3 linked regions of the Geobacter metallireducens GS-15 genome follow. The protein of the gene in region 2 interacts with the protein of the main gene of each other region in a pairwise test. Links are inferred from orthologs where the notes say so. Each region holds a gene or a part of one and is shown on either strand. Other genes may lie near its edges.

Evidence for each region.
Region 1: the proteins of GMET_RS01805 (region 2) and recO interact in binary tests that used the Escherichia coli proteins (3 or more experiments, as listed by UniProt). The link is inferred for Geobacter metallireducens GS-15 from one-to-one orthologs.
Region 3: the proteins of GMET_RS01805 (region 2) and priA interact in binary tests that used the Escherichia coli proteins (3 or more experiments, as listed by UniProt). The link is inferred for Geobacter metallireducens GS-15 from one-to-one orthologs.

What each region holds. Positions count from the first base shown.
Region 1 is NC_007517.1:3,328,845-3,339,750, forward strand. Bases 3,482-6,479 are described here. They hold recO (DNA repair protein RecO), read right to left. Parts: upstream 5,349-6,479; coding sequence 4,614-5,348; downstream 3,482-4,613. Other genes in these bases: glyS (glycine--tRNA ligase subunit beta), read right to left, coding at 3,482-3,601; glyQ (glycine--tRNA ligase subunit alpha), read right to left, coding at 3,603-4,478; GMET_RS14780 (porin), read left to right, coding at 5,652-6,479. Also shown: ppdK (pyruvate, phosphate dikinase), read right to left, coding at 1-1,400; more of glyS, read right to left, coding at 1,541-3,481; more of GMET_RS14780, read left to right, coding at 6,480-6,914; GMET_RS14785 (tetratricopeptide repeat protein), read right to left, coding at 6,974-7,417; GMET_RS14790 (HAD-IA family hydrolase), read right to left, coding at 7,735-8,871; GMET_RS14795 (dihydrofolate reductase), read right to left, coding at 8,868-9,353; GMET_RS14800 (carbon starvation CstA family protein), read right to left, coding at 9,350-10,906. UniProt on the Escherichia coli protein: Involved in DNA repair and RecF pathway recombination.
Region 2 is NC_007517.1:401,527-412,377, forward strand. The notes cover bases 3,337-6,279. They hold GMET_RS01805 (single-stranded DNA-binding protein), read right to left. Parts: upstream 5,059-6,279; coding sequence 4,615-5,058; downstream 3,337-4,614. Other genes in these bases: GMET_RS01790 (MarR family winged helix-turn-helix transcriptional regulator), read left to right, coding at 3,337-3,340; GMET_RS01795 (DUF1904 domain-containing protein), read left to right, coding at 3,408-3,740; GMET_RS01800 (SDR family oxidoreductase), read left to right, coding at 3,792-4,526; GMET_RS01810 (lysophospholipid acyltransferase family protein), read left to right, coding at 5,201-5,905; GMET_RS01815 (hypothetical protein), read left to right, coding at 5,907-6,086. Also shown: GMET_RS01775 (hypothetical protein), read left to right, coding at 1-473; GMET_RS01780 (DUF1318 domain-containing protein), read left to right, coding at 552-1,211; GMET_RS01785 (MATE family efflux transporter), read right to left, coding at 1,272-2,630; more of GMET_RS01790, read left to right, coding at 2,876-3,336; more of GMET_RS01820, read left to right, coding at 6,280-6,509; GMET_RS01825 (ribonuclease J), read left to right, coding at 6,516-8,192; GMET_RS01830 (DNA translocase FtsK), read left to right, coding at 8,195-10,477; GMET_RS01835 (MATE family efflux transporter), read left to right, coding at 10,484-10,783. UniProt on the Escherichia coli protein: Plays an important role in DNA replication, recombination and repair. Binds to ssDNA and to an array of partner proteins to recruit them to their sites of action during DNA metabolism. Acts as a sliding platform that migrates on DNA via reptation.
Region 3 is NC_007517.1:3,745,746-3,753,726, forward strand. What follows is about bases 4,962-7,981. They hold priA (replication restart helicase PriA), read left to right. Parts: upstream 4,962-5,361; coding sequence 5,362-7,602; downstream 7,603-7,981. Other genes in these bases: ttcA (tRNA 2-thiocytidine(32) synthetase TtcA), read right to left, coding at 4,962-5,223; def (peptide deformylase), read left to right, coding at 7,690-7,981. In the rest of the region: GMET_RS16695 (nickel-dependent hydrogenase large subunit), read right to left, coding at 1-419; GMET_RS16700 (hydrogenase small subunit), read right to left, coding at 400-1,539; GMET_RS16705 (ComF family protein), read right to left, coding at 1,771-2,499; GMET_RS16710 (lactate utilization protein), read right to left, coding at 2,499-3,152; GMET_RS16715 (4Fe-4S binding protein), read right to left, coding at 3,266-4,246; more of ttcA, read right to left, coding at 4,450-4,961.

The sequences.
Region 1 (10,906 bases), 2.9 Mb from region 2 along the record:
TGGGAGGTCATGCCCCCCCGGGCGGTGAGGATCCCCTGGGCCGCATGCATGCCGTGGATATCTTCCGGAGAGGTCTCGATCCGAACGAGGATGACCTTGAGCCCCAGGCGACCGGCGGCCTCGGCCTCGTCGGCGGTGAAGACCACCTCGCCCGATGCCGCCCCCGGCGATGCGGGAAGCCCCTTGGCGATAATCGTCCTGGGAGCCTTGGGATCGAGGGAGGGGTGGAGGAGCTGATCCAGCTGGGAGGGAGAGACCCGCAGCACGGCGGTCTTCTCGTCGATGAGCCCCTCCTTCACCATGTCCACGGCAACCTTGATGGCCGCCTTGGCGGTCCGCTTACCGTTGCGGGTCTGGAGCATGAAGAGCTTCCCCTTCTCGATGGTGAACTCGATGTCCTGCATGTCCCTGTAATGCTTCTCCAGGATGCCGCGGATCTGGACCAGCTGCTGGTAGCACTCGGGAAGCACCTCTTCCATGGAGGGGAGAGTCGCGTCCTTGCTGTTGGCGCGGTTGATGGGCTGGGGGGTCCGAATGCCGGCAACCACGTCCTCGCCCTGGGCGTTCACCAGGTACTCGCCGTAGAAGTAGTTCTCGCCGGTGGATGGGTCCCGGGTGAAGGCGACGCCGGTGGCGCAGTCGTTCCCCATGTTGCCGTAGACCATGGACTGGACGTTGACGGCGGTCCCCCAGTCGGCGGGGATGCCGTTGAGGCGGCGGTAGGTGATGGCCCGCTGGTTCATCCACGAGCCGAACACGGCGCCCACGGCCCCCCAGAGCTGCTCCTGGGGATTCTCCGGGAACGCGGTGCCGAGGGTCTCCCTGATCTTGGCCTTGAAGGCCCCCACCAGCTCCTTCCAGTCGGCGGCGGTGAGGTCGGTGTCCAGGTGAACCCCCTTCGCCGCCTTCTTCTCCTCCAGCAGGTGCTCCAGAGCCTCCTTGTCCATCCCCATGACCACGTCGGAGTACATCTGGACGAAACGGCGGTAGGCGTCGTAGGCAAAGCGCTCGTCACCGCTCTGGACGATGATCCCCTGCACTGTCTCGTCGTTTAGTCCCAGGTTGAGGATCGTATCCATCATCCCCGGCATGGAGGCCCGGGCGCCTGAACGGACCGAAACCAGAAGGGGATTCTTCGGGTCACCGAAGGTACGCCCCATGATGGCCTCTACACTTTTCAGGTTCTCGGCCACCTGGGCGGCCAGGACCGACGGATAGCTCTTATTGTTGGCGTAGTAGTAGGTGCAGACCTCGGTGGTGATGGTGAAGCCGGGGGGAACCGGCAGTCCGATCGCGGTCATCTCCGCCAGGTTGGCCCCCTTGCCCCCCAGCAGGTTCTTCATGTCGGCTTTGCCCTCTGCCTTGCCGTTCCCGAAGAAATAGACATACTTTTCAGCCATTGCACTCCTCCTCTGTGGTTGTGACGGTGACACCGCCGTTTACTGAAAGTCAAAACCCTTCAGCTGCATTAAATGTGATTAAGCGTAACTCAACAGAGATTCAGCCGGACTAAAACATAAAAAAAGCCGCCTAGCGTGGGCTAGGCGGCTATCTTGGCGAAGTCGGCGATGGCGCCGAGCATCCGGGCGATCCCGGTCAGGAGCGCCAGACGGTTGGTCCGGACCCGTTCGTCCTCGGCCATGACCATGACCTTGTCGAAGAAGGTGTCGACGGGTCCCCGCAGGGCGGCGATCTCCGTGAGGGCTTCCAGATAGGCTCCGGTTGCGATCTTTTCGCGCACCGATACGGCAACCCCCTGGACGGCATCGTTGAGGAGCCCCTCGGCGGCGTCCTGGAAGAGAGCCGTATCCACAGGGGCGTCCACCCCTTCCTTCACGATGTTGCCGACCCGCTTGAAGGCCACGGCCAGAGGCTCGAAGTCGGGGTGCGACCTGAACTCCGAAAGGGCCGCGATCCGGGCGGCGGCATCCACGAGATCGGCGCAGCCGGCGGCCACGGCGGCATCCACCGCGTCGGAGGCATGGCGGTCGGCCATCAGGTTCACGAACCGGCCCCGGAAGAACTCCAGAACGTCGGCCTTCACGTCAACGGCCGGCCGGGTGAGCTTGGCGGCCAGAAGGCCAAGGGCCTTGTCCACCTGCTCCTCCAGGGAGAGGCGGTACCCCTTGTCGAGAATGATATTGATGATCCCCAGGGCCGAGCGGCGCAGGGCGTAGGGGTCGGCGGAACCGGTGGGGATGAGCCCCACGCCGAAGCAGCCGCAGATGGTGTCCAGCTTGTCGGCCATGGAGACGAAGGCGCCAATGTCCGACGCCGGCAGCTCGCCCCCCGCCTGGGTCGGGAGGTAGTGCTCGGCGATGGCCGCGGCCACCTCGGCGTCCTCCCCCTCGATGAGGGCGTACTCGCGCCCCATGATCCCCTGCACCTCGGGGAACTCACCCACCATGCCGGAGACGAGATCCGCCTTGCAGAGGAACGCGGCCTGGGAAACCTTCACTTTCACCGCCGGGTTCAGGAGGTCGGCAAGTCCCTCGGCCAAGGCACGGAACCGCTCCATCTTTTCAAAGGAGGTGCCGAGCTTTTGCTGGTAGACCACGTTCTTCAGGGACTCCACCCGGGTCTCCAGCTTGACCTTCTGGTCCTCCTCGAAGAAGAAACGGGCATCGGAGAGCCGGGCCCTGAGCACCCGCTCGTTCCCCTTGACCACCACGGTGGGATCCTCGGTGAGGGTGTTGTTGATGGTGATGAAACCGGGCATGAGCTTACCGGCGTCGTCGACAATGGAGAAGTAACGCTGGTGGCTCCGCATGGAGGTGATGAGAACCTCCCGGGGAACCTTCAGGAACTCGGCGGAAAAGGTGCCGTGAACCGCGCTCGGGTACTCGCAGAGGAAGGAGACCTCCTCCAGAAGCCCCTCGTCGGGGAGAAGATGCCCGCCGGCGGCCTTGGCAACCCGGTGGATCTCCCGCCGGATGATCTCCTGTCTCCGTTCCGGGTCGGGAATGACGAAGTGGCGCTCGCACTCCTCCAGATAGTGGGCAAAGTCCCGCACCGGGAAGGGCTGGTTGGCCATGAAGCGGTGCCCCCGGGAAATGGTGCCGCTTTCGATGTTCCCGAAGGTGAAGGGAACCACGACGCCGTCAAAGAGGGCCACGATCCAGTGGATGGGGCGGGCGAAGCGGACGTCGAGAGCACCCCAGCGCATGGACTTGCGGAAAGGGATATTCGCAACAAGCCGCGGCAGGATCTCGGCCAGGAGCTCCGGCACGGGGCGACCGCTCTCCTTGCGGACGGCGGCCACGTACTCACCCTTTTCAGTGGCGACGAGGGTGAGGGACGCCACGTCCACCCCCTGCCCCCGGGCAAACCCTTCGGCAGCCCTGGTGGGTTTTCCTTCGGCGTCGAAGGCTACGTTCCTGGCCGGCCCCATGGCAGTGATCTCCGCATCGGGCTGGACCGTCGGAAGACCCTTCACCGTCAGGGCCAGGCGACGGGGGGTGCCGAGGGTCCGGATGTCGTCGAAGGAGATGCGGGCATTCTCAAGCTCCTTCGCCAGCAGGGCCTCCATATCGGCCATGGCCTTCGGGATGAAGCCCGCCGGGATCTCTTCGGTGCCTATCTCAAGGAACAACTCTTTCATGCTAGCGGCCTCCTTTCAGGAGCGGGAAGCCGAGGCTTTCGCGCAGTTTCAGATACCCTTCGGCACAGAGGCGCGCCACGTTTCGCACCCGGCCGATGTAAGAGGCCCGCTCGGTGACCGAGATGGCGCCCCGGGCGTCCAGGAGGTTGAAGGTATGGGAGCACTTCATGACAAAATCGTAGGCCGGAAGCACGAGTCCCCGTTCCACCAGCCGGACGCACTCCTTCTCGTACATGGTGAAGAGCTGGAGGAGCATCGCCACGTCCGCTTCCTCGAAGTTGTAGGTGGAGAACTCCACCTCGCTCCGGTGGTGGATGTCGCCGTAGCTGACTCCCTTGATCCACTCCAGGTCGTAAACATTGTCCACTCCCTGCAGATACATGGCGATCCGCTCGCAACCGTAGGTAATCTCCGAGGAGACCGGCTTCAGGTCGATGCCGCCGGCCTGCTGGAAGTAGGTGAACTGGGTGATCTCCATGCCGTCGAGCCAGACTTCCCAGCCAAGGCCCCAGGCCCCCAGGGTCGGGGACTCCCAGTCATCCTCAACGAAGCGGATATCGTGCTTCTGGGGATCAATGCCGAAGGCCCGCAGTGAATCCAGGTAGAGGTCCAGGATGTTCAGGGGGGACGGCTTCATGATGACCTGGAACTGGTAGTAGTGCTGGAGCCGGTTGGGGTTCTCGCCGTAGCGGCCGTCGGTGGGACGGCGTGAGGGCTCCACATAGGCAACGTTCCAGGGCTCAGGGCCCAGGACGCGGAGGAAAGTGGCAGGGTTGAAGGTACCGGCACCCTTTTCGGTGTCATAGGGCTGCTGTATCACGCACCCCTGTTTGGCCCAGTACCCCTGGAGGGAGAGAATCAGGTCTTGAAAGGTCAAAACGGCTCCTCCGTCGGCAGAAAAATGAGAGTTCTTTACCCGTTATAAACAGTGTTTGATGAAACTTAAAAACAGTCCAAGTTACGGGCAATTAGAGTCGGAAAGATTACATTGTCCGGCGGGTCGTGTCAAGGATTAATCGGGTTCAATCTGTTTCAGAAAGGCGAGAGAGTTGAGGGGACGGGTGAGGTGGGCGGCAATGGCGCCGTCCAGGAGGGTACCGGCCTCCCGCAGGGACTGAGGGGAGAAGAGCACAGCCCCGAACCGCCCCGTGGCGATGCATCGGCCCAGGAGCGCCGCGGCTTCCGGCCCGACCGATGCGCCGTACCGACCGCAATTGGCACAGAGGATCATCCCCGATGCTCCGGTGCGCCGCTCGGCAGTTGCCGGAAGCTCCACGCCGCAGGAGGCGCAATGGTCCAGAGATATCCGGTAGCCGAGGATATTGAGGAAGTTGGCCTCGAAGAAGCGGCGGTCCGACGGCAGCGGTTCCCCCTGGTCGAGCCGCTCCAGATAGGAGGACAGAAGCCGGAAGAGCCGGGGGCTCGGCGCCCCGTCGGGAAGGTAGCGGTCCACGAGCTCCACGGCGTAGCCGGCGAGGCCGATGGCGCGGAGGTCACGCCGGATGCCGGGATAGAGGGTGACGATATCGGCCCCCCGGAGCGAGGAGAGCCCTTCCCGCACCACCAGCTCCACGCCGATGCGGGCGAAGGGCTCCAGGGCCGGGCCGAAGCGGCGGGCGCTCCGCTTGGCCCCCTTTGCCACCCCCCGCACCTTTCCGTACTGAAGCGTGAAGAGGGTGACGATGCGGTCGCTCTCCCGGTAGTCCATGGCGGCGAGAACGATGGCTTCGGTGCGGGTCGATTCCATGGCGCACAAGGTAGCACCGGATTGCGCCCTCCGTCAACGGCAGCCACAACATTGGACGGAAATAATACTCTCCCCTCTTGACCGGGCCGGTCGGACCATGATACTTGAAAAAGACTTTCATTTTTAAGCATAACCTGCGTCGAGTCGGGCTTTTTTTGCAAATCCATCAGCCGTACCCGTACAGGGGGCAGTGCGTCACCTGCATGAATATGAATTTCAATTTCTTGCATTTCATCTGGTGGAAGTCCTTCGCCGAACGGCGGAGCTTTTCACCATGCACACCATCACAGGAGGAATCGCACCATGAAGAAACGCTTCATCATTCCCACAACCGCATCGTTCCTGCTCGCTGCCGCCACCCTGGCAAGCGCGGCCACGGTGGACGAACTGCAACACCAGCTCGATGATCTGAGCGGCCAGATCAAGGCGCTCCAGGCGGAAAAGGCCCAAAAACCGGCGGCAGCGCCCGCCCCTCAGGGTGAGGGGTACCTGAAAACTGTCTGGGACCGGACACGGATCGGCGGCTACGGCGAGCTCGACTACATCATGAAGAGCGACAACGGCAACGGCAAGGGGGGGAATACCTTCGACCCGCACCGCTTCGTCCTCTACGTCAACTCTGATCTGGCCGACTGGATCACCCTCAACGCGGAGCTTGAGTGGGAGCATAGCGGGGTCAACGATGAAGTAAAAGGCGACGAACTCTCCGGGGAAGTGGTCGTCGAGCAGGCGTTTCTCGACTTCAAACTGTTCCGCCCCCTCAACGTAAAGGCAGGGATCATGCTCGTGCCGGTGGGGGCCATCAACCTCTACCATGAGCCCACCAACTTCAACTCCTCCGAACGGCCCGACCTGGACAAGTACCTGATCCCCTCCACCTGGAGGGAGATGGGAATCGGCATCCACGGCTCCCTGGGGGACCGGGCCGATTACCAGCTCCTCGTCATGAACGGTCTTGACGGCAAGGAATTTTCCGCCAAAAACGGCCTGCGCGATGGCCGCCAGGACATGAACAAAGACAACAACCGGGGAAAGGCGCTTACGGGCCGACTCGAATTGCGCCCCGTCACCAACCTCTACACCAACTTCTCCTTCTACACGGCCAACTCGGCGCCCAAGGGGTCGGACAACGCCTACACCACTATTCTGGCCTTTGACGGCAAGTACCGCATCAGCGACTTCGAGATCGCCGGTGAATACGTCCAGGTAATCCAGGACAAACCGGGGCTCCTGGCAAGCGACATCGGCCACCGGATGTCGGGCTACTGGGTCGAGGGGGCCTACCACCTGATGCCCGCCGCCCTGAAAACCGGAAAACTCGCCGAGGCCGACCTGGTCGCCTTTGCCCGTTACTCGGAATTCGACACCCAGCAGGGGAGCATCGCCGACCCCACCAAGGCAAGCGGCAAATACGACCGGAATTACACCAATTTCGGTTTCTCCTTCAAGCCCGTTCCCACCGTCGCCATCAAGGCCGACTACCAGATTTACGACGATCACCGCAGCGGGGGCGAGAAACCGCTGGACAACGACAAATTCCAGGTAACCCTCGGTTTTGTCTTCTAGCAGACCTAAAAAGCAAAGGGCGCCCGGCCATCCGGACGCCCTTTGCTTATTCTCCCCGTCTACCGCAGCCTGAGCCGCGCCAGGAGCTTCCCCACATACTTGTTGAGGGGATGATTGCGATGGAGCCGTCGGAAGGGCGGCTGCTTCCGGGTGCCGATCCGGTTCAGTTCGGCAACGGCCTCCTCCCCGGCCCCGCGCCGTACCCCCTCGCGCAGGACCTCCACCGCATCCATCCTCATGCCGGCCAACTGATAGATGCGGCCAAGGTTCTGATAGAGGAGCGGATTGTGGGGCTCACGGGCAATGGACTCCCGGGCCAGCGCAATGGCGTCGCTGAACTTCCCGCGGGTTTTCGCCTGACAAAGGGCAAGGTACGAACTGGCGGCGGGATGCTGATTCACCCGAGCAACGTGCTCGAAACAGCTCCGCGCCAGATAGACCTGGTCATGCCCCAGGGCCTCTACCCCCCGCTCAAACCATTCTTCAACACGTGACGTTTCCATGATGCGCCTCGCGGTTCCGTTGCAACCCTGACAGAACTTGATTCAACCTGCCTAATTCAAGATTCAAGCCAGCGATATAACGATATCTCCCAACCCGCCAAACGCCTCAAAATCATTACAACTAGCTAAAAAATAAATCCATTATCACTACTAAGCATTAACAAATTGCGACAACTGCTCAGCTATTTGGCAACAAAAAAGTCCTACAGATACAAACCACGGCCCCACCACCAGCCCCCCCGTCCCCCGGTCGGGTACCGGCACTTCAGTGAGGTGAAGGGGCACTCTCCGGCCCGTCGAAGATCATCGCACGCATGTCATACCTCCACGTACCGCCTGAGTTCCCGCCGGAACCGCGCTTCGTCCTCGAACACGATCCCCCGCACCCCCCGGCTTTCGGCCCGCACCACGTTGGCGAGCATGTCGTCCACGAAGAGGGCCTGCCGAGGTTCGATGCCGAGCTCCCGGGCCACGTCGTCGAAGAGGGACGGATCCCGCTTCCCCTTGCCGAGCCGGTAGCTGTTGAAGACCCGGTCGAACTCCCGGAAAAAGCCGTCGCGCCGGTCGAGCCATTCGAGCCAATCGGTCTGGTCGCTGACGATGGCGGTGATGTACCCCTTCGCCCGCAGGGCCCGGACGAGCTCCAGCATCCCGGGGCGGAGGACGAAGCGGTCGAGGATGAGGGCCGACAACTCCCGGGCGCTCCCCCGCAGGCCGGCCTGTTCCCGCATCCGGCGCCAGAACGCGGTCTCGCTCCCCTTCCCGAGGACATAGCCGCTCCCGTAGACTGCCTCCATGCCGGCACCATGCACCGCGATGGGGTCGAGCCCCTGGCGGCGGGCGATCTCGAAGAGCCCTTCCCGGAACCCCTCTTCGGCCAGCACCCCGCCGTAGTCGAAGAGGACCGCCCGGATTACCGGCTCCCCGAGCCGCACCCGGAAGAGGGTCTGCCACCGTCTGACATCGCTCCAGCCGGTGATCGAGTCCGGGGTCACGATCTTCACCTCGTCGAAACGGATCTCCTCCCGGTCCAGGGCGACGGTGCGGGCCGCCATCTCCTTTTCCGCCAGGGGCATGTCGGCGTAGAGGAGCGAGAGGTGCGGCATGAGCACGTACCCCGAATCCCGGGCCACCGCCCCTTTCACCCCCTCGTGGAGCCGGCGCAGGCGGGGTTCCTCTTCGAAGGAAACAAAGAGGGTCTTGAAATATTCCTCGGTCACGCCAAGCCCTGACACCCGCAGGGTAATGGGCCCTCCCTCTGCCGCGGCCTCGGCAAGAACCTGGCGTACCGGCTCCAGCTCCCCATCATCGACGCAGGAACCGCCGTAGACCGTCACGTGGGGCTCGAAGGGAGGTGTGTCGTAGCGGGCGGCAAGCTCGGCGATCACCCCCTGGGCCCAGCGGCGGTCATCGGATGCAGGTACGAGAAAGACGGAAAAGCGGCGTTCGGTCATGGCGTCGACCCCCTCCGCCGCTCGAAGGTGATGAAGGAGTGAGGCGGCTTCCCCTCCCCATGCTCCCGGCACGTTTCCTCGAAATCGGCGGGAAGCTCGGGAAAGGTGGTGTCCCCTCCGTAAGCACGGTGAATAACGGTGAGGTGGATGCGGTCGGCCAGCGGCAACGCCTCCCGGTAGACCTCACCGCCGCCGCAGATGAAGACTTCTCCGGCGGTCCCCGCAAGGATCAAGGCCTCGGCAAGGGTCCGGGCAACGGTCACCCCTGAGGGGGCATACCCCGCCTGCCGGGTGAGGACGATATTCAGCCGCCCCGGCAGGGGACGACCGATGGATTCGAAGGTCTTTCGCCCCATGACGACCGGATGCCCCATGGTGATGGCCTTGAAGCGGGCGAGATCGTCGGGGAGGTGCCACGGCATGGCGCCCTCCTTCCCGATGACCCGGTTCCCGGCCATGGCCGCAATGATGGTGACGATCATGCCGGCTCCTCGAACTCCAGCACCTCGCTCGTGGTGATGGGTCTCCGCTCGGAGAGGTAGCCGCGCCACTTGAGGAGCATGTCGAGCAGAGTCACCACCGCCAGGATGGCCATCAACACCACCAGGCCGGCGTTCATCCTCAAGGTGAAGGCCTCGGCAGCCGTGGCAGCTGCGGCGGCCTTGCCGAGGAAGCTGCCGGTCAGCTTCCACGCGGCGGTGAAGGTGGTGGCGTACATGAACACCATGGGGAGGACCGTGGTCCAGGCATAGCGCGCCTTGCCGCTCTTGATGAGGATCGTGGTGCCGATCCCCAGGGCGATGGCCGCCAGGAGCTGATTCGATACCCCGAACATGGGCCAGATGGTGGAGACGTTGCCGGACCAGATCAGGTACGACCAGGCGGCCACCACGAGAAAGCTGGTGATGATGATGCCGGGGAGCCAGTTCTGCTGGCCCAGGCGGGGGAAAGCCCGGCTCCCCAGCTCCTGGAGGAGAAACCGCGCCACCCGGGTGCCGGTGTCGACGGTGGTGAGGATGAAGAGGGCCTCGAACATGAGGGCGAAGTTGTACCAGTAGGGCATGAGCCCCTTCATGCCGGGGAGGGACGACAGGATGGAGGCCATACCCACGGCAAGGGAGACGGCGCCGCCGGGGCGGCCGGCCACGTCGGTCCCCACCATGGCCGACAGCTCACGCACCCGTTCCACCGGGAAGCCCAGGGCCGCGATGGCGTCGAAGGAGAGCTTCGTATTGATGGCGAAGTAGTCCCCCGGGATGAGGATCGTGGCCGCCACCAGGGCCATGACCGACACGAATCCCTCGGCCAGCATGGCGCCATACCCGATCATGGGGATCTCCCGCTCGCTCATGATCATCTTCGGCGTGGTCCCCGAGGAGATGAGGGAATGGAACCCGGAGACCGCCCCGCAGGCGATGGTGATGAACATAAAGGGGAAGAGCTTGCCGGGGATCACCGGCCCACCGCCGGCCACGAACCGGGTCATTGCCGGCATCTGGATGGTGGGGGCCATGAAGACGACCCCGAAGGCCAGGAGGATCACCGTGCCGATCTTCATGTAGGTAGAGAGGTAGTCCCGGGGGCAGAGGAGCATCCAGACCGGAAGGATGGAGGCGATGAGGCCGTAGGCGGCCATGGCCAGGGTCAGCCCCCCCTTCCCGAGACTGAAGATGGGCTCCAGGGGAGAGCCGGGGATGAAGTGGCCGCTGAAGACCGCCGCCAGCAAAAGCACAAAGCCGATGGCGCTCACCTCCCCCACCCGGCCGGGGCGGATCTTGTAGAGGTAGAGCCCCATGAAGAGGGCGATGGGGATGGTAAGGAAAATGGTAAAGGTCCCCCAGGGGCTCTTGGCCAGGGAGTTCACCACCGCGAGCCCCAGCCCAGCCAAGGCCACGATCAGGATGAAGAGGATGGCGAGAGAGGCCGCCAGCCCCCCCACCGGCCCGATCTCATCCTTGGCGATCCTAGCCAGGGAGCGGCCGTTGCGCCGCACCGACGCCGCCAGGATCACCATGTCGTGCACCGCCCCCACCAT
Region 2 (10,851 bases):
TCTGCGATGCCATTCCGAAAATCAAGGGGTATGTCTCGGGCCGCCTGGACGGAATCGCGAGCCTCAAGGGCGCGGGAAAAGGGATAGCAGGGCTCGACGGCATTACCGATCTCTGGGTGCGGAATACGAAGGGAGAGAAGATGCTCCTCTCCAAGGAGTTTCTCCAGCGGCTCGCCGGCAAGAAGCTGAAAGGCTTCTTCTTCCGGGACGATCGCCCGTTCGACCGCGGCGAGGTGAGTGCCTACCTGGAGGAGGGCTATCTTACCTTCACGACCCTGGACATTTCCCATACGAACCTGCTGGGAATGCGGGATCTGAGTGTCACCGTGGCGCCGGTTCAGAACCGGATCGCCATTGACCACCTCTTCAGCGCCTTGAAAGAGGCGGCGACCAGGGGGAAGGCGGTCTCGCGGGGTGACGAGGCCCCCGCGGCCGAGCCCCCTGTCCAGACCGACTTCCAGTGGCGTGACTGAGGAACACGCTCTTGCGCTCCCATCTCCGGGCAGATGTGCTATAGTACCGGCAGTACCTTGCGAAACGAGGAGGAATCCATGAAACGAACCATCATGAAAGCCCTGCTGGCAGGACTCTTCGGCATGCTTGCCGCCTGCGCCATCATCACCGTCAATGTCTATTTTCCCGAAAAGGCGGTGAAGGAGGCCTACAAATCCCTTGACGAGATGCTCCTGAAGCCGGGGGAAGAGAAGCCAGCCCCGGACGGGCAGAAGCCAGCCGAAGAAAAACCGGCGCCTGGGCCCCAGAGCAAACTCCTGAAGGGGTTCTCCTCCTTTGCCTTGGTTGGGGAGGCCTTTGCCGCCGATAACTATGCGGATCAACTGGCCATCGAGATTTCCGGCATGCCCGAGGTGCTGAAGGCCTATGACGAGATGAAGGCGCGGCTTCCGCAGCTGGACCTCCTGCGGGACCAGGGGGTGGTTGGAGAGACCAACCAGGGGCTCGTGACGATCCGCGACAAGGGGAAGGCCACGCCCCAGGACGAGGCCCTGGTCAAGGCGGAGGTGGCGAACCGCAAGACGGTCATCACTGCCATGGCGCGGGCGATCCTGAAGCTCAACAAGCAGCCCGAGTCCAAAGCGACCATCGGCCAGGTGCTCCCCAAGGCGGCTGCCACCTATGCCGATGCCAAGAGGGAGGCGGCAAAGCCGGGGTGGTGGACACAGCTGGCTAACGGGAGATGGGTCCAGAAATAGGAAGAGATCGACATGCGTCGGACGAGGAGGGGCGGGGACGATATCCCCGCCTTTTCTGTGTCAGATGACTACCGCGTGGAGGTCCCGCTGCCGGTACCGCCACCAGAAGGCGACGGCCCTCGCGTACCAGTCGATGACGAAGACCCCCCAGACGGCGTAGAGGGAGAGGTGGAGCCAGTCGGCCGCCACCCATGAGAGGAAGACCCGCACCCCCCACATGGTGCCGAGGGTCACCAGGAAGACGTAGAAGGTGTCGCCGGTCCCCCGCAGGCTCCCGGCGTAGACGAAGGAGAGGGCCAGGGGGACCTGGGCGAAGGCCACCAGCCGCAGGAAGACGATTCCCTTCTCGATGACCGCCGGGTCATGGGTGAAGAGTCCGATGAGGGGCCCGGGCAGCGTCAGGAAGACGGCCGCCATGGTCCCCATCACCATGACCGCCAGACGCAGCGCCTCACGGTGGCTGATCCGCGCCCGGCGGTATTTTTTTGCTCCGAGGGCCTGCCCCATGAGGGTGGCCGCGGCGATCCCCATGCCGGCCCCGGGCATGAAGGAGAGGGACTCGATGGAGAGCCCGATCTGGTGCGCCGCGTAGGCGGCGGTGCCGTAGCTGATGATGAATTTCGAGTAGAAGAGCTGCCCTCCCTGCTGGGCGACCCGCTCCAGGGCCACGGGCCACCCCACCCGCCAGATGCGCTGGAAGAGCCCCGTGTCGGGGCGCCCCACCCGGATATAGCGGAGTCTCATGGCCTGGATCAGGAGGTAGAAAAAGCCGATGGCCTCGGAGGCGTTGATGGCGATGGCCGCGCCGGTCACCCCCATGGCGGGGAGACCCAGCTTGCCGTAGATGAGGGGCCAGGCCATGAGCACGTGGAGGACATTCACAAGGAGAATGGCGGTCATGGGGGTCCGGGTGTTGCCGGTGCCGTGCATGATGGCCGAGAGGATGTTGAGCCCCGTGGTGAAGGCCAGATAGAGAAAGACCAGCCGGGTATAGCCGGCGGCCAGGTGGAGGACGTCATCCTTCGCGCCGAGAAAGGCGGCCAGATCGCCGCTGAAGAACCACCCCAAGGTCGAGGCCGCCGCCGTCATGGCGGCACAGGCGAGGCAGGCGGCAAAGGCGGCCCGGCGGGCTTCCCGGCGCTGTCCCGCTCCCCAGAGGTGAGCGATCACCACCGTGGTGCCAGTGGCAAGCCCCCAGAAGACCGTCATGGTCACGAAGACGAGGAGCTGGCCGAGCCCCGTGGCCGCGATGGCCGCTGCGCCGAGCCCCCCCACGAGGAAGATGTCGACGATGGCCACGAGACGCTGGAAGAGGGACGAGAGGAGGACCGGAAGCGACAGGTTCATGACATTGCGGCGGATGGAGATCCGCTTTTTCCGCTCCCTGAAGTGTCGTGTCGTAAATCCTCTTCCCGTCATCCCGTATCCCCTAACCCCCCTGTCGGTCACGGCGTTCCCGTCTTCCGGCCCATGTCATCAGATCATTGTCCCTTTCCGTGAACGTCATGCTTTCGCCTGGAAACTATGCGGTTCCCCCCCGTGATTTGCAAGCGCTTTTTGCGCGGGACCCGGGCTGGTTGTCCCAACATAGTTGACGCGGAGTGCAGAGTGTACCAGCAGGAAAATAAATTGTGAACAAATAAATAGTATGCTATTTATATTGCATGAACCTGTCTGACGAAAAAATTGGTCGCAGCAACCTCTTTTATCGGCTCGGTCTCCTGACACGGCACTGGCGCCAGGTCCTGGATACTGACTTCCAGTTTGCCGGCTTGACCGACGCCACCTGGCGTCCCCTCCTTCACCTCCATCTCCTCGGTGATGGGACTCGGCAGAAGGATTTGGCAGCGTCGATCGGCATCGAGGGGCCCTCACTCGTCCGTCTCCTCGATACCCTTATCGCCAAAGGGCTGATAGAGCGTTTAGAAGATGTCACGGACCGCCGGGCGAAGCTGCTCAACCTGACTCCCGAGGGCCGCGTGATTGTGGCTCGGATCCAGGAAACGGTGACGGCCCTGGAAAACGATCTCCTCAGCCCCTTCAGCGACGACGAGATTGCCCGGGTGGCGGAATTCATCGAACGGCTTGAATCCACCGTGAACGAGGCCCGGCGGAGGGGAAAGAGATGATGCGTCGCGCAGTCCTGCCGATCCTGTGGCCGCGCCTCGCGCCGTGGCGGGACTTCAGGGGAGCATCATGCCCTATCTGAGATTCAAGGGATTCGACGAGGGCTTTCTGCGGAAGCTCGGTCCCCTGGTCGTGGAGGAGTTCTCCCGCGTGGCGGTCGTCCCGCCGGAAGTGGTCAAGATCGAGCTGCTGAACATCGTGCAGATAACGGCCACCCCCCGCTCGCTGGAGATATTCATTTTTCCGCGGGACCAGAAAAAACATGATGCCATCGCGGCAACCCTCGCCGGCATCCTGGGCCGGTACGGCTACGACGATGTGCATATCTTCTTTGTCCTTCTCTCCCCCTCCCTCTACTACAAGGAAGGGATCCCGCTCAATAACGTCAGCTGGCTTCCCTGATGAAAGCATGCCGTGGAGGCATTTTCACTGCTCACCGCGAAAGGAGTCATTATGGATCTCAAAGGTAAAACCGTTTTGGTTACCGGTGCCAACGGCGGCATCGGCGGCGCCCTGGTCAGGACATTGCTGGACAAGGGAGTTGCCAAGGTCTACGCCGCTGCCCGGAGTATCGACGCCGTGGCTGATTTGGCCCACGGTGGTGACGACAGGGTCGTCGCGCTCCGCCTTGACGTGACCCAAGCCGCCAGCGTGGCTGGCACGGCGGAGCAGTGCCGGGACGTGGACCTGATCATCAACAACGCCGGCGTCAACCGCTGCACGGGGTTCATGAGCCCCACCACCCTTGAGGACGCCCGGCTGGAGATGGAGGTCAACTACTTCGGCACCTTGGCCATGTGCCGGGCCTTCGCGCCGGTGCTGGCTTCTCGCGGCGGCGGGGCCATCGTGAACGTCTGTTCCATCATCGGCTTGGTCAACCTCCCCGTCAACGGGACCTATTGCGCATCCAAGGCCGCGGGGCACTCCCTGTTGCAGGGGCTCCGTGCCGAACTGGCACCCGGGGCAATCCGGGTGATCGGCGTCTATCCCGGCCCGGTGGACACGAAGATGACGGCGGGGCAGGAGATGCCCAAAGCGACAACGGAGCAGGTTGCCGCCGCCATTCTGGCAGGGGTGGAGAAGGGGGACGAGTACATCTTCCCCGATCCCATGTCGCAGCATGTCCATGCCATGCTTGAAAAGGACCCCCGTCAGGTGGAGAGGGATTTCGGGGCCATGGCCGGCTGATAATCCTGGACTATCCTCCTGAACGCATGAAAGCCGCAGTTTCGGTGAACTGCGGCTTTCATGCGTTCAAGGTTTCAGGCTACCGGGGTTAAAACGGAATATCGTCATCCGGGTTGAAGGCAGGTTCGTCGTAGGCCGGGCCGCCGCCGAAGCCGCCTTCCTGGCCGCCGCGTCCGCCGGAGCGCCCGCCGCCCCCTTCGCCCTTGCCGCCGAGCATCTGCATCCGCTCCCCCACCACCTCGGTGGACCAGCGGTCGCGGCCTTCCTTGTCCTGCCACTTGCGGGTCTGGAGCCGCCCCTCGATGAAGACGGTCCGCCCCTTTGCCAGGTACTCGCCGGCGATCTCCGCCTGGCGCCCCCAGAGGACCACGTTGTGCCACTCGGTCTTCTCCTCGAACTCGCCGTTCCTGTTCTTGAACTTCTCGCTGGTGGCGAGGGAGAAGCTGGCCACCGCCGTACCGCCCGGGGTGTAGCGGACTTCGGGGTCCTTGCCGAGATTGCCGATGAGCATTACCTTGTTGAGACTTGCCATGGGAGCCCTCCTTCGGGGCGTTGATGTATGCCGAAAACCGCTGCAGTGTATAGGAATTGGGGGGATTCTGGCAAGCTATATTTGGTTTGACGAAGGATGGAAAAAGTCGTAAGGTTAACCGGATTTACACCCGGAGTCGTGAATGCTTAACGGTTTGATTTATCTGCTCTTTTTTGTGCCGCTCACCGCCTTTTTCAGCGTGCTTGCCATGCTCGGCGGACTCGTCGATTCCCGGGGGGGATTGGCCCACCGGTGCGCCCTTGCCTGGAGCCGCGCCGGCCTCATACTGGCCGGGGTCCGTCTGAGGGTGAGCGGCGCGGAGCAGGTGCCGGCAGGGGAACCGGTGATTTTCATGGGGAACCACCAGGGGAACTTCGATATCCTCGTCCTTTCCCGGGCCGTCCCGCGCCGGTTTTCGTGGCTGGCCAAGGAGGAGCTTTTCCGCATTCCGCTGTTCGGGTCCGCCATGCGGCGGGCCGGCTACATTCCCGTGGACCGGAGTGACGGCCGCAAGGCCCTGCGGAGCCTTGACGCCGCGGCAAAGAGGATCAGGGCCGGGGCCAGCGTCATCGTCTTCCCCGAGGGGACCCGGACCGTCGACGGTTCGCTCCTCCCCTTCAAGAAGGGGGGCTTCATCCTGGCGGAGCGGGCGGGAGTGCCGATCGTCCCCTTCACCATCAACGGCAGCATGCGGGTGAACCCCCGCAATACCTGCAACCTTGTCCGCGGCGCGGAGATCTCGGTCCGGTTCGGTGCGCCGATCCCCACCTCCGGCAGCAAAGCCCTCAAGGGGCAGCCCCTCATGGACCGGGTGCGGGACTCCATCCAGGCCGGGTTGGAACGTTAGGATGCAACTTCTTTCCCTCGCACTCATCGCCATAGGGGGCGCGGCCATGGCCTGGGGACTGCCGGCGGCCCACCGGTTGGCAAAACCGTGGGATGTTCTGGCGGCCGTTGCCGCACTCTGCGGGCTGGTTGCCGTGTTGGTGGGGGCTCTTCTTGCCGTTGTGCCGGGATTTTTCGGATAGGAACCAGTGATCGAACGGACCAAGAACATCATTGCCAACGTGACGGTGATCGCCGTCATTTCCCTCCTCCTCATCGGGGGTAATACCTGGTGGCGGCAGCGGACCCAGTTCCAGCGGGGAGAAGCTGCCCTGGCGGCCCGTGATTACCTGGCCGCCATTTCCGGGTACGAGGCTGCAATCCACATGTATACCCCGGGGAGCTCCCTGGTGGAGAACTCGGCCCGGCGCCTCTGGGATATGGGGGGCGAATTCGAGCGGGCCGGCGACCTGGAGCGGGCCCTCATTGCCTACCGGTCGCTCCGGAGCTCCTTCTACGCGGCCCGGTGGCTCGCGCAGCCGGGGGAGGAGTGGATCGAGGGGTGCGATCGGAAGATCGCGGAGATTCTCGGACGGCAGGGGTACCCCCCTCCCGCCCCGAGGTAGGGTGCCATGGAAACTGATCAGAACCAACCCGCCGGCCTGCGCGTCATCCCCCTGGGGGGGGTGGGGGAGATCGGCCTCAACATGATGGTCTACGAGTACGGCGACGACATCATCGTGGCCGACTGCGGACTCATGTTCCCCGAGCCCCACATGCTCGGCATCGATATCGTCATCCCCGACATCACCTACCTGCGTGAGCGGGCCGACCGGGTGCGGGGGATCTTCCTGACCCATGGCCATGAAGACCACATCGGCGCCCTTCCCTACGTCCTTCCCGAGCTTCCCGTTCCCATTTTCGGCACAGCCCTCACTCTCGGCTTCGTGCGGGAGAAACTGAAGGAGTTCGACCTCGACAGCTCCACGGACCTGAGCGTGGTGAAGCCTCGGGAGTCGGTAACCGTCGGCCCCTTCAAGGTGGAGTTCATCCGGGTCTCCCACTCCATTGTTGACGGCTGCGCCCTGGCGATCCGCACCCCCGAGGGGGTGGTGATCCACACCGGCGACTTCAAGATCGACCAGACCCCTGTTGATGGCGAGCTGACTGACCTGGCCTCCTTTGCCCGCTACGGCTCCGAGGGGGTCCTGGCGCTCTTCTCCGACTCCACCAACGTGGAACGGCAGGGGTACACCCTGTCGGAGCGGCTGGTGGGGGAGGCCTTTGACGAGATATTTCCCCGCTGTCCGGGGCGGATCATCGTGGCGGCTTTCTCCAGCAACATCCACCGGGTGCAGCAGGCGGTGGAGTCCGCGGCCCGCTGCGGTCGCAAGGTGCTCCTGAACGGCCGCTCCATGATCGCCAACGTGGCCATTGCCCGGCAGCTGGGGTACCTGCGTATCCCCGACGATGTGCTGATCGACCTTCGGGAGATGCCGCGCCTGCCGCCGGAGCAGGTCTGCATGATCACTACCGGTTCCCAGGGAGAGCCCATGAGCGCCCTGACCCGCATCGCCATGGACGACCACAAGCAGATCAAGCTGGAGAAGGGGGACACGGTGATCCTCTCCTCCCGCTTCATCCCCGGGAACGAGAAGACCATCTCCGACCTCATCAACCACCTTTACCGCCGGGGGGCCGAGGTCTTTCACGAGAAGGTGTCCGAGGTGCACGTGTCGGGCCATGCCTCCCGGGAGGAGCTGAAGTTGATGATCAACCTGGTGCGGCCCAAATTTTTCGTGCCGGTCCATGGCGAGTACCGGCACCTGGTGAAGCATTCCCGGCTGGCCCAGCGGGTGGGGGTCCCGGAGGAGCGCTGCCTCGTGGTTGAGAACGGTGCAGTGATCCGCTTCGCCGACGGAGCGGCCGAGGTGGCCGGCAGCGTCGCGAACGGCCGGGTATTCATCGACGGCAAGGGGATCGGCGACGTGGGGGCGGTGGTCCTCAAGGACCGCAAGCACCTCTCCGAGGACGGAATGGTGGTGGTCATCATCTCCATCAACCCCCAGACGGGCGAGATTCTCTATGGTCCCGACATCGTCTCCCGCGGGTTCGTTTTCGAGGACGAGAGCCAGGAGTACCTGGATGAAACGAAGAAGATAGTCCTGGACCTCCTGGCCGGGATGTCGCCGGAAGTCCTCAAGGACTGGAACGAGGTGAAGCAGGAAGTGCGGCGCATCCTGAGACGTTTCTTCAACAAGACCATTGAGCGGCGGCCAGTGATCCTGCCGCTGATTATAGAGATGTAGGAATGGACGAACAGATCGACAAGAAAGAAAAACTGAAGAAGGAGATCCAGGGGATGGCCCTCGGCGCGCTGGGGCTCTTCATCCTCATTGCCCTTGTGTCGTTCAATGCCGGCGACCCCTCGTCAAATACGTACAATTCCGAAACAGGGGTTCACAATTTCGGCGGCAGATTGGGAGCGGAGCTTTCCGACCTTCTCATCCAGATCGTTGGGCTTGCCTCTTATGCTGTCCCAACGGGTCTGCTGTATCTTTCGTACAAACTTCTCCGCTTTAAGGAGTTGCGTTGGAAAAATTATAAAGCGTTTGCCTTTATTACGCTGTTGATCTCATTGTCGTCGTTGTTCGGATTTTTTAAGCCCGACACGGTCTTTCTTGGTCAAAAAGTCCTCACCGGCGGTGCCGTTGGGACTAAGACGGCAACGTTCCTCAAGACCTACTTCGGCATCCCCGGAGCCATCCTTATCATCCTCCCCCTCCTGGCCGCTTCGGCCATGGTCCTGTCCCGCTTCTCCTTCGTCCTCTTCGCCGACTGGTGGTTCGCGAACCTGAAGGAGCGCTGGGCCCGACGTCGGGAGCGGCAGGAGCTGAACCGCCAGCTCCTCGATACGGGGGAGAAGGCCGAGAAGAAAAAATCACCGGAAATCAAGCCGGTCCACGTGGCGGTTCCCCCTCCGCCGCCGGTCCAGAAAAAAGAGGAGAAGAAGGAAAAGGCCAAGATCGCCCCACTCCAGGAGGCCTTCGACTTCATCAAGGCGGAGGGGGACCACCGCACTCCGCCGCTCTCGCTCCTCGATACCCCTCCCCAGACCGAGAAGCGCCTCGACCGCGACATCCTCACCATGAACGCCCGGCTTCTGGAGAAGAAGTTCAAGGATTTCGGCATCGACGGCGAGGTGGTGGAGATCTGCCCCGGCCCGGTGATCACCATGTTCGAGTTCGCCCCGGGCCCCGGCATCAAGGTGAGTCGCATAGCCTCCCTCTCCGACGACCTCTCCATGGCGCTCCAGTCCATGTCGATCCGGATCGTGGCCCCCATTCCCGGCAAGGGGGTGGTGGGGATCGAGATCCCGAACCGGGAGCGGGAGACGGTCTTTCTTAAGGAGATTTTCAACGGCGAGGAGTTCCACGGCAGCAAGATGAAGCTGCCGCTCGCTCTCGGCAAAGACATCGCCGGCGCCCCGGTCGTGACCGATCTGGCCAAAATGCCCCACCTCCTGGTGGCCGGCGCCACCGGATCGGGAAAGTCCGTATCCATCAACACCATGATCCTGTCGCTCCTCTATACCGCTACCCCCAAGGACGTGCGGGTCATCATGGTGGACCCGAAGATGCTGGAACTTTCCATCTACGAGGGGATCCCGCACCTGCTTCTTCCCGTTGTCACCAACCCCAAGAAGGCATCCCTGGCGCTGAAGTGGGCCGTGGAGGAGATGGGGCGTCGCTACCGCCTCATGGCCGACAAGGGGGTGCGGAACATCGGCTCCTACAACCAGTGCCTCGAAAAGGAGGAGAAGGAGGCCGAGGAGCTCAAGGCCCAGGGGACCGTTGTGCTGGAAGACGTGGTGGACGAGTCCCCGGACGACGAGGAGGCGATCCAGCAGTTCCTGGCCAAGCAGGAGGAGCTGGAGCACGGGCACCTGCCGTACATCGTCGTCATCGTGGACGAACTGGCGGACCTCATGATGGTGGCCGGCCGGGAGATCGAGGAGTCCATCGCACGCCTGGCCCAGATGGCCCGGGCCGCCGGCATCCATCTCATCCTCGCCACGCAGCGGCCGTCGGTGGACGTCATCACCGGCCTCATCAAGGCCAACTTCCCGGCCCGGATCTCCTTCCAGGTCTCCTCCAAAATCGACTCCCGGACCATCCTCGACACCAACGGCGCCGAGTCGCTCCTGGGGGCCGGCGACATGCTCTTCCTTCCCCCGGGAACCGCCAAGATGCAGCGGGTCCACGGGGCCTTCGTTTCCGACGCCGAGGTGCAGCGGGTGGTGGACTTCCTCAAGAAGCAGGGGAAGCCGGTCTACGACAAGTCGATCCTGGAGATGAAGGAAGAGAGCGGCTCCGGCAGCGGCGACGACGAGGATATGGTGGACGAGCGGTACGATGACGCCGTGGCCCTGGTGGCCGAGACGCGCCAGGCCTCCATCTCCATGGTCCAGCGGCGGCTGCGGATCGGCTACAACCGCGCCGCGAGAATCATCGAGCGGATGGAGCAGGAGGGGATCGTCGGCCCAAGCGACGGGACCAGCAAGCCACGGGAAGTCTTCATCAACAAGATCTGAGCCGTCATGACAGAGTACCCTCTCCCCCTTTTTATCCTCAATCTCATCCTCACCCTTGTCGATGCCGCCATCGGCTACCACGTGGCGCCGATGATCATGCGCCGCTTCACCCCCGACCCGGAGACGGCGGAGCTGTCGGTGCGGGGGATGCGGACCATGCTCGGCGGGGTGGTGGCTCTCTACATGTTTTTCAACTGTCTCGGGTACTTCCGGCAGAACGGCGTCATGCTCATGGTAGTGACCGCCGTCGTGGTGGTGGATATGGTGGCGCAGTTGGTGGTGCGGCGAAAGATCGGGAAGGGGTAGGCAGGGGCAAAAATATGGGAAAAGACTCGAATACTTGAACGCGGCGGGCTTTCCCGTCGCGTTTTTTT
Region 3 (7,981 bases), 3.3 Mb from region 2 along the record:
GGCCAGTCGGAAAGGGAGGCAGCCAAGGCTGCGGTCTTTGTGGGGTCGGCCTTGAGAGCTGAGACCACGTCCACCCAGTCGAGGGCGTGGAGGTGGTAGAAGTGGATCACGTGGTCCTGCACCACCTGGATGCCGATGATGAGGTTCCTGATCAACTCCGCGTTCAGGGGGACGCGGATGTTCAGGGCGTTCTCCACGGCCCGGATGGAGGCTATGGAGTGGACCGTGGTGCAGACGCCGCAGAAGCGCTGGGTGAAGTACCAGGCGTCCCGGGGATCGCGCCCTTTGAGGATCTTCTCGATCCCCCGGAACATGGTGCTGGAGCTCCAGGCATCGGTTATCTGGCCCCCGTTCACCTCGGCCTGGATACGGAGGTGCCCCTCTATTCTCGTAATCGGGTCAACGACGATCCTGGCCATGGTCTACCCCTCCTTCCCCGTCGGATTCATCTCCCTTGCGCAGCGCGCTCACCACGCCGTGGATGCCGAAGACCGCCGCCGTGGCCGCAGCGACGCCAAGGCCGATCTTGTCGGCCGTGGCCTCGATCCCGAAACCGGGAACGCTGGGAAGCCGCCGGTAGAAGGGGGTCATGGTGTCCCAGAAGTGGGGCTCGGAGCAGCCGGCACAGCCGTGGCCTGATCCCACTGGCCAGCTCGTCTTCTCGTTGTAGCGCTGGGTCGGGCAGTTGTGGAAGGTTTCGGGCCCCTTGCACCCCATCTTGTAGAGGCAGTGGCCGGCACGGTGGGCCTGGTCGCCCCATTGCTCCACGTACTGGCCGGCGTCGAAGTGGGGGCGGCGTTCGCAGTTGTCGTGAATCCGCTTGCCGTAGGCGAAAAGGGGGCGTCCCTTGCTGTCGGTGGCCGGGAGCTTGCCGAAGGTGAGGATATGGACCACGGTGGCCACCAGATTGTCGGTGTTGACGGGGCAGCCGGGAAGGTTGATGACCGTGGCGCCGGGGACCGCGTCCTTGACCCCCACGGCGCCGGTGGGGTTGGGGGATGCAGCCGGGATGCCGCCGTAGGAGGCGCAGGTGCCGACGGTGATGGTGGCCATGGCGCCGCCGCAGACCTCCCGGGCGATATCCACGGCCGATCTCCCGCCGACGCAGCAGTAGACGCCGTTGTCCTTCATGGGGATCGCCCCCTCGACGACGGCGATGTACTTGCCACTTCGCTCTTTCAGGGTCTTCAGCCGCGCCTCCTCGGCCTGGTGGCCGGCGGCGGCCATGATGGTCTCGGCATAATCAATGGAGAGGACGTCGAGGACGATCTCACCCACCGTGGGGTTAGCGGCCCGCAGGAGCGCCTCGGTGTCGCCGGTGCAACTCTGGAATTCGAGCCAGATCACCGACGGCCGACTGTCGCTCTCCAGCGCCTCGGCAATGCGTGGCGCCAGGGAGACCGGCAGGGCCAAGGCCGCCGACATGGCGGTGCAGAACTTCAGGAAGTCGCGCCGGGATACCCCCCGCTCCTCCCAGGGCCCCGACGTGCCGGAACAATGCTGCTTCATCTCGTCATGCTCATCACCATTCTTCGCCATGGACATTCCTCCCCGGACAGAATACAGCGTGACATCACCACAACGAACGGCAGACTGCCTACATCGACTTTATAACGATATTCTCTTATGTCAAATCGCTCCAACCACCATATTTGTCAAGTTAGTTTTATATAATACTCCGCAATCCAAGTAGGTTTATGCGAAGACCATTCGCGATACTATAACGATATTTCCTTAACTGCGGACATGCCTCTTCTTGCGGCCGTCGATCTAGCGCCCCGGCGGAGCCAGCGCAACCGTGATGACGAATACAGCCGAGGCGCCGGCATCCTTGAGCACCCGGGCGCACTCCGCCACTGTGCTACCGGTGGTGACAACGTCATCCATGAGGAGGACACGCCTTCCCGCGATGCCGGCGGGACCGGAAACGGCGAAGGCCCCCCGGACGTTGGCCCGGCGCTCCCGGGCGGAAAGGGTCACCTGGGCAACGGTGGGACGGACACGACGGAGGGTGTGCCGCAGGAGCGGCAGGCGCCACTCGCGGGACAGGACGGCACCCACGAGAACCGCCTGGTTGAACCCCCGCTCCCGCAGACGCGAACGGTGGAGAGGGACGGGAATGATTACATCGGGGGCGACGGATTGGACAAAGGGGGTGAGATGCCGAATGGCAAGGAGGGCCAGGGGGCGGCGCAGGTGGACCTTGTGGCCGTACTTGTGACGGTGGATCAACTCCTGGAGAGGGCCGTCGAAGAGGAGCGCCCCCCGGACCCCGTCGAAGGGAGGCGGGGTGAGCATACAGGAACCGCAAAGGTGGTCGATCCCCCCCTCGGTCCGGTGAGGTACGCCGCAGACCGGGCAGAGGGGGGAGGTGATGGGGGTCATGGCCCCAAGGCAGGCATCGCAGAGATGGAGCGGGCCGGCCCCGGGCACCGGCGCCTTGCACAGGTGGCAGAGGGGCGGGAAGAGGACGTCGAGAAACGCCCGGAGGAGTTCCACTAGAACCCCATCTCCTCGTTCACCACCAGCACCCGCAGGTCGGTGAGGCGGGGCTTGCGGTCGATGACTGTGGTGATGCGGCAGATCCGGTCGGGGGAGTTGCAGTCGGAGCAGAAGCCGGTTGTGCCGCAGGGGGTCTTGTAGTTGAGACGCCGGGCATTGGGAGGAGAGGCCCACTCCTTGATCCGGTCGATGGCCTCCTGGACGCCTCCGTCCACAATCTTGTTCCGGCCAGCCACGACGATCACCTTCCTGGGCCCGAAGAACATGGAGCCGACCCGGTTGCCGGTGGCGTCGATGTTCACGAGCCACCCGGAGAGGGTAAGGGCGTTGGTGCCAGCAAGGAAGAGGTCGCAGGTGAGTTGGCGCCGCATGATGGTCACCCGCTCCTCCAGGGAGAGCCCCGGCGCCCCGTGAATGAGGAGTTCCTTTCCCATCTCCCGGATTCGTTCGATCACCTTCAGGTCGTCAACCGACATGGAGCCGCCAAAGCCGACGCTTTCCGCCTCGGCCGCCTCGGCCACGATGTATTCGAGGGCCTCCTGACCGGTGCCGCAGTAGACGGCGGTAAAGCCGTTCTTTTCCAGGGACGCCACCGCCTTGCGGCATTTCTGCTCATGGGTCCAGTCAACGAGTTCGGTCGTGAGTGACATGGGTAATACTCCTTTCTTGTCAATGAGCGAAGTAGCGAGATAGCAAGTAGTGAAGTAGTAAAATCTCAGTTCTTGACTAGCTCGCTCCCTCGCTATTTCGCAATCTCGCTTAGTTACCGCAGCCCCAGAAGCCGCATGTACTCGGCATAGGGAATCCGGGATTTCCAGTTCTCCGTGGCGCGCCCCACCAGCGATCCGCCCGCAACAATGAGCACCACGAGGGCGGCAAAGAGGATGGCGTTCACCGCCACCTTCCGGCCGGCCAGCTTCATCTCCAGGGCCCCCATGGCCCGGCAGTGGCTCACGCAGCGCCAGCAGCCGACGCACTCCTCGGACATGACCCGCTCCTTGCTCATCACCGGGATGTAGGAGGGGCAGACCTGGGTGCAGACCCCGCAGGAGACGCAGGTCTTTTTCTCCCGGGTCACCTTCACCGGCGAGAGGACCGACACAAGCCCCAACAGCGCCCCGTAGGGGCAGAGGTAGCGGCAGAAGGGATTCCGCACCGGGAGCGACAGGACCAGAAGCACCGCGATCACCGCGAGGGGGATGCCCGACAGGTGCAGGAAGAAGTCCAGGAGCCGCACGTCGGCCACCGCGTTGTAGTCGGAATGGATGAAGGCCGTGGCCGCCTCCGGCGTCATGGCCCAAAGGATGGAGTAGAGGAAGAAGAGGAGGAGCAGGTACTTGATCCCCCGTAGCGCCACGTCCAGCCACCGGGGGGGGCGGATATTGCGTTTAAAGAGCACGAATCCCCGCTTCCAGAAAAGCTCCGACAGGGTCCCCACCGGGCAGATCCAGGAGCAGAAGGAGCGCTTGAGCAGCAGCGACACTGCCACCACGGTGACGAAGATCACCACCGACGCCGGATGGATCGGATTGATGACGCCGCTCTCGACCCAGTCCTTCACCCCCAGGAGCCCGGCGATGGGGAGGAACCCCTCGACCCCGTCGGCCCGGGGAACGAAGGGGGCAGCCCCGCCGGTGCGAAAGTGGCTCACGAAGAGGAAAAGCCTGACGCCCAGATAGACCATGAAGAGGAGAAATCCCCACTGGATGGCAATCCTGAGGGGCTGCACGTAGCGCTTGCTCACGCCGTTGCTCCTTGAGACATATTGTGTCGCATGACTGCGGTATCCTGTCACCATCGAACCAAAGGAGGATACCATGGAACCCATCGTTGTCTTCGGCGTCGGCCTCGTGGCCTGGGGCGCCTATATCTGCATCATGGACATGATCCGGGACCGGGCACCGGCCCGCAGCGCCAAGCGGGAGACGGCCCGGGCAAAGGCTGTCGTCAGGGGACCTCGCAGACCCGCTGCAGCTCCCGGTCGAGGAGGTGCCGCGGCTGCACGTTGGCCAATGCCCGCAGAAGGCTCCGCTTGACAGCGGGATTCTCCCGCTCCAACTCCTTCAGAAGCTCCTTCATCCGCTTGCGCTGGATGTCAGCCTTGCCGCAGACCGGGCAGCAGCAGCAGACCACGGGAAAGCTGTTCTCCCGGGCAAAGGGGATGATCTCCCGCTCCTCAACGTAGACCAGGGGACGGATCACCGTGGTCGCGCCGTTGTCGGCCAGCATCCGCGGCGCCATGGCCTTGAGGGTCCCCACGAAGAACTGGTTGAGGAGGAGGGTCTCCACGAAGTCGTCCAGATGGTGCCCCAGGGCCAGCTTGTTGCAGCCGTGCTGCTGAGCCAGGGTGTAGAGGACGCCCCGCTTGAGCCGGGCGCAGATGGAACAGTAGGAGGAGCCGGGGCGCCGCTTTTCCTTGATGATGTCGTAGTGGGTGGTGGCCTCCACGTGGTGGCTGAAGCCATGCTCCTTGAGATGGGCAGCGATGACGTCGCTGCGGAAGCCGGGGTACCCAGAGTCGATGGTAAACGCCACCAGATCATACTTCACCGGCGCCCGGCGCCGGAGCGCCTCCAGGATATGGAGGAGAGTGTAGGAATCCTTCCCCCCCGAGACCGCCACCGCAATCCGGTCCCCTTCCTCGATGAGGTTGAAGTCGGCGACGGCCCGGCCGACCCCGTTCTTTATTTTCCGATACCGCTTTTCGTCCACAAACTCCACGGATTCCTTCTCCTTCCACAATTCGACTACGGTACCCCACCGGTCTTGCCCAAGTCAAGACAGTGTGCCCCTCCCTTTCCCTTGTTCCCCCGGGACCGTCCTGCTATTATTCCCGTAACGCCATCAGCATCGGATCCCATGAACCATTCCACGACGGACATCATTGAGGTTGCCATCCCGCTCCCCCTTGACACCACCTTCCACTACCGGGTGCCGGAAGGGCTTATGCCGCGCATCGCCCCGGGAAAGCGGGTCCTGGTCCCCTTCGGCCGGCGGAAGGTGACCGGCTATATCCTCGGCTTCGCGACCGGCGAGGAACGGGAACTGCGGGAGGTGGCAGACGTCCTGGATGACGCTCCCCTCTTCACGCCTCGGGAACTGGAGATCTACCGCTGGGCCGCTGCCTACTACCTCCATCCCCTGGGGGAGGTGATCAAGGCGGCTCTTCCTGCCGGAATCAATGTCCAGAGCCGGCGGGGCACCTCCACCGACGGCGATGCCATGACCGGGGGAAGGAGAGTGCTGACGGAGACCGTCTACCACCCCGCAACACCCCCTCCGGCTGTGGAGGTGCCGCGGGGAAAAGCATCCTCCATCCTCTCCCATATCCAGCAGGAAGGGAAAGCCACGGCGGCGGAACTGCGCGGTATTTTTGCCGACTGCGCCCCCCAGCTACGCCGGCTCCGGGAGCTTGGCCTCGTGGTGACGGAGGAGCGAGAGGTCTACCGGGACCCGTTCCGGGAGGAGTCCGTCACCCCCGACGCCCCCCTTCCCCTGAACCCTGGTCAAACCGAGGCCCGAGACCGCATCGTCGCAGCCATCGATACGGGGCGTTTTGCCCCCTTCCTCCTCCACGGCGTCACCGGCAGCGGCAAGACCGAGGTCTATCTCCAGACCATCGCCCACCTCCTGGATGCCGGACGGACCGCCCTGGTCCTCGTTCCGGAAATCGCCCTCACCCCCCAGCTCGTGAACCGCTTCCGGCGCCGGTTCCGGTGCGGCATCGCGGTGCTCCACAGCGGCCTCTCCGACGGGGAGCGCTACGACGAGTGGCGACGGATCAGGCGAGGTGAAGTGGCCATCGTCATCGGTGCCCGTTCGGCCATCTTTGCCCCCCTGGAGCGGATCGGCATGATCGTGGTGGATGAGGAGCACGAGTCCTCTTACAAGCAGTCGGAGGGGTTCCGTTACAACGCACGGGACCTGGCCCTCGTACGGGGAAAGATGGAGAAAGCCTCAGTGGTCCTTGGGTCCGCCACCCCCCAGGTTACCACGTGGCATGCCGCCGTGACCGGGAAGCTCACCCTCCTCTCCCTTCCCGAACGGGTGAATGGCCTTCCGGTCCCCCATGCCGAGATTATCGATGCCCGGGGGAAAAAAGCCGATGCAATACTCCCGCTGCTGGCCGATGCCACGGCCGCCAACCTGGCCAACGGCGGGCAGACTTTGGTCTTTCTGAACCGCCGCGGCTTTGCCACCTGGCTCACCTGCGAGGAGTGCGGCCACGTGCTCCGCTGCCCCAACTGCGCCGTCACCCTCACCTATCACCAGCGCAAGAACCGCCACGTCTGCCACTACTGCGACTACGCCATCCCGGCCCCTTCTGTCTGCCCCGACTGCGGAAGCACCCGGGTCACGCACCTCGGCCTTGGCACCGAACAGGTGGAAGAACTTGTGCGGGAACGCTTTCCCGAAGCCCGGGTCGACCGGATGGACCGGGACACAACGCGGGGGAGAGGGGGCCACGCACGGATTTTGCGCAAGGTGGCCGAGCGGAAGACCGACATCCTCATTGGCACCCAGATGGTTGCCAAAGGGCACGACTTCCCCGGCATCACCCTCGTGGGGATCGTGTCGGTGGAGTCAACTCTCAACATCCCCGACTACCGGAGCGCCGAACGGACCTATCAGCTGATGACACAGCTCATGGGGCGGGCCGGACGGGGCGAGGATGCGGGGAGGGTCATCATCCAGACCCTCAATCCCGACCACTATGCTCTCATCCACGCCGGAACCGCATCCATGGAGGAGTTTTACACGACTGAGCTTGCCTTTCGTCAGGAAACCGGCTATCCACCATTCGTTCACCTGGGGGCCATCTACCTGACCGGCACTGCTGCATCAGCCGTGGAACAGGAGAGCAGGCGCCTTGCCGGACAGATCCGCACCCTGCGCCGTGAAGCGGGTGGACATGTCGAGATACTCGGCCCCTCCCCCGCCCCCCTGCTGAAGCTGCGGGGGAGGTACCGGTGGCAGTTCCTACTCAAGGCACCGGTACGTTCGGCGCTCCACCGCCTCCTTGCCCGTCTGCGGAGAACCTATACCCCTCCTTCCGGCATACGGATCCTGATCGATGTTGACCCGGTGGATCTCATGTGACTTCGCCGTCCCGTCAGGAAGGGTTTGATTTTTTCGCCCTATCTCTCTATATTCATACGAATAACTATCGTTGAAGGTGCATGAACCATGGTGCGTACAATTCTTACTTATCCCAACCCGATCCTCAAAAAGAAGGCGGTGCCGGTTGCGGTCATCAACGACGCGACCCGTGAACTGGTCCGCGACATGGCCGAAACCATGTATGACGCCCAGGGGGTCGGCCTGGCCGCCCCGCAGATCGGCGTAAGCCAGCGGGTCATCGTCATTGATGTCTCTCAGCGCGAAGAAAGGCCGGAGCTGATTGTCTGCATCAACCCGGTGTTCGTCCATACCGAAGGGGAATCATACGAGGAAGAGGGTTGCCTCTCTGTCCCCAAGT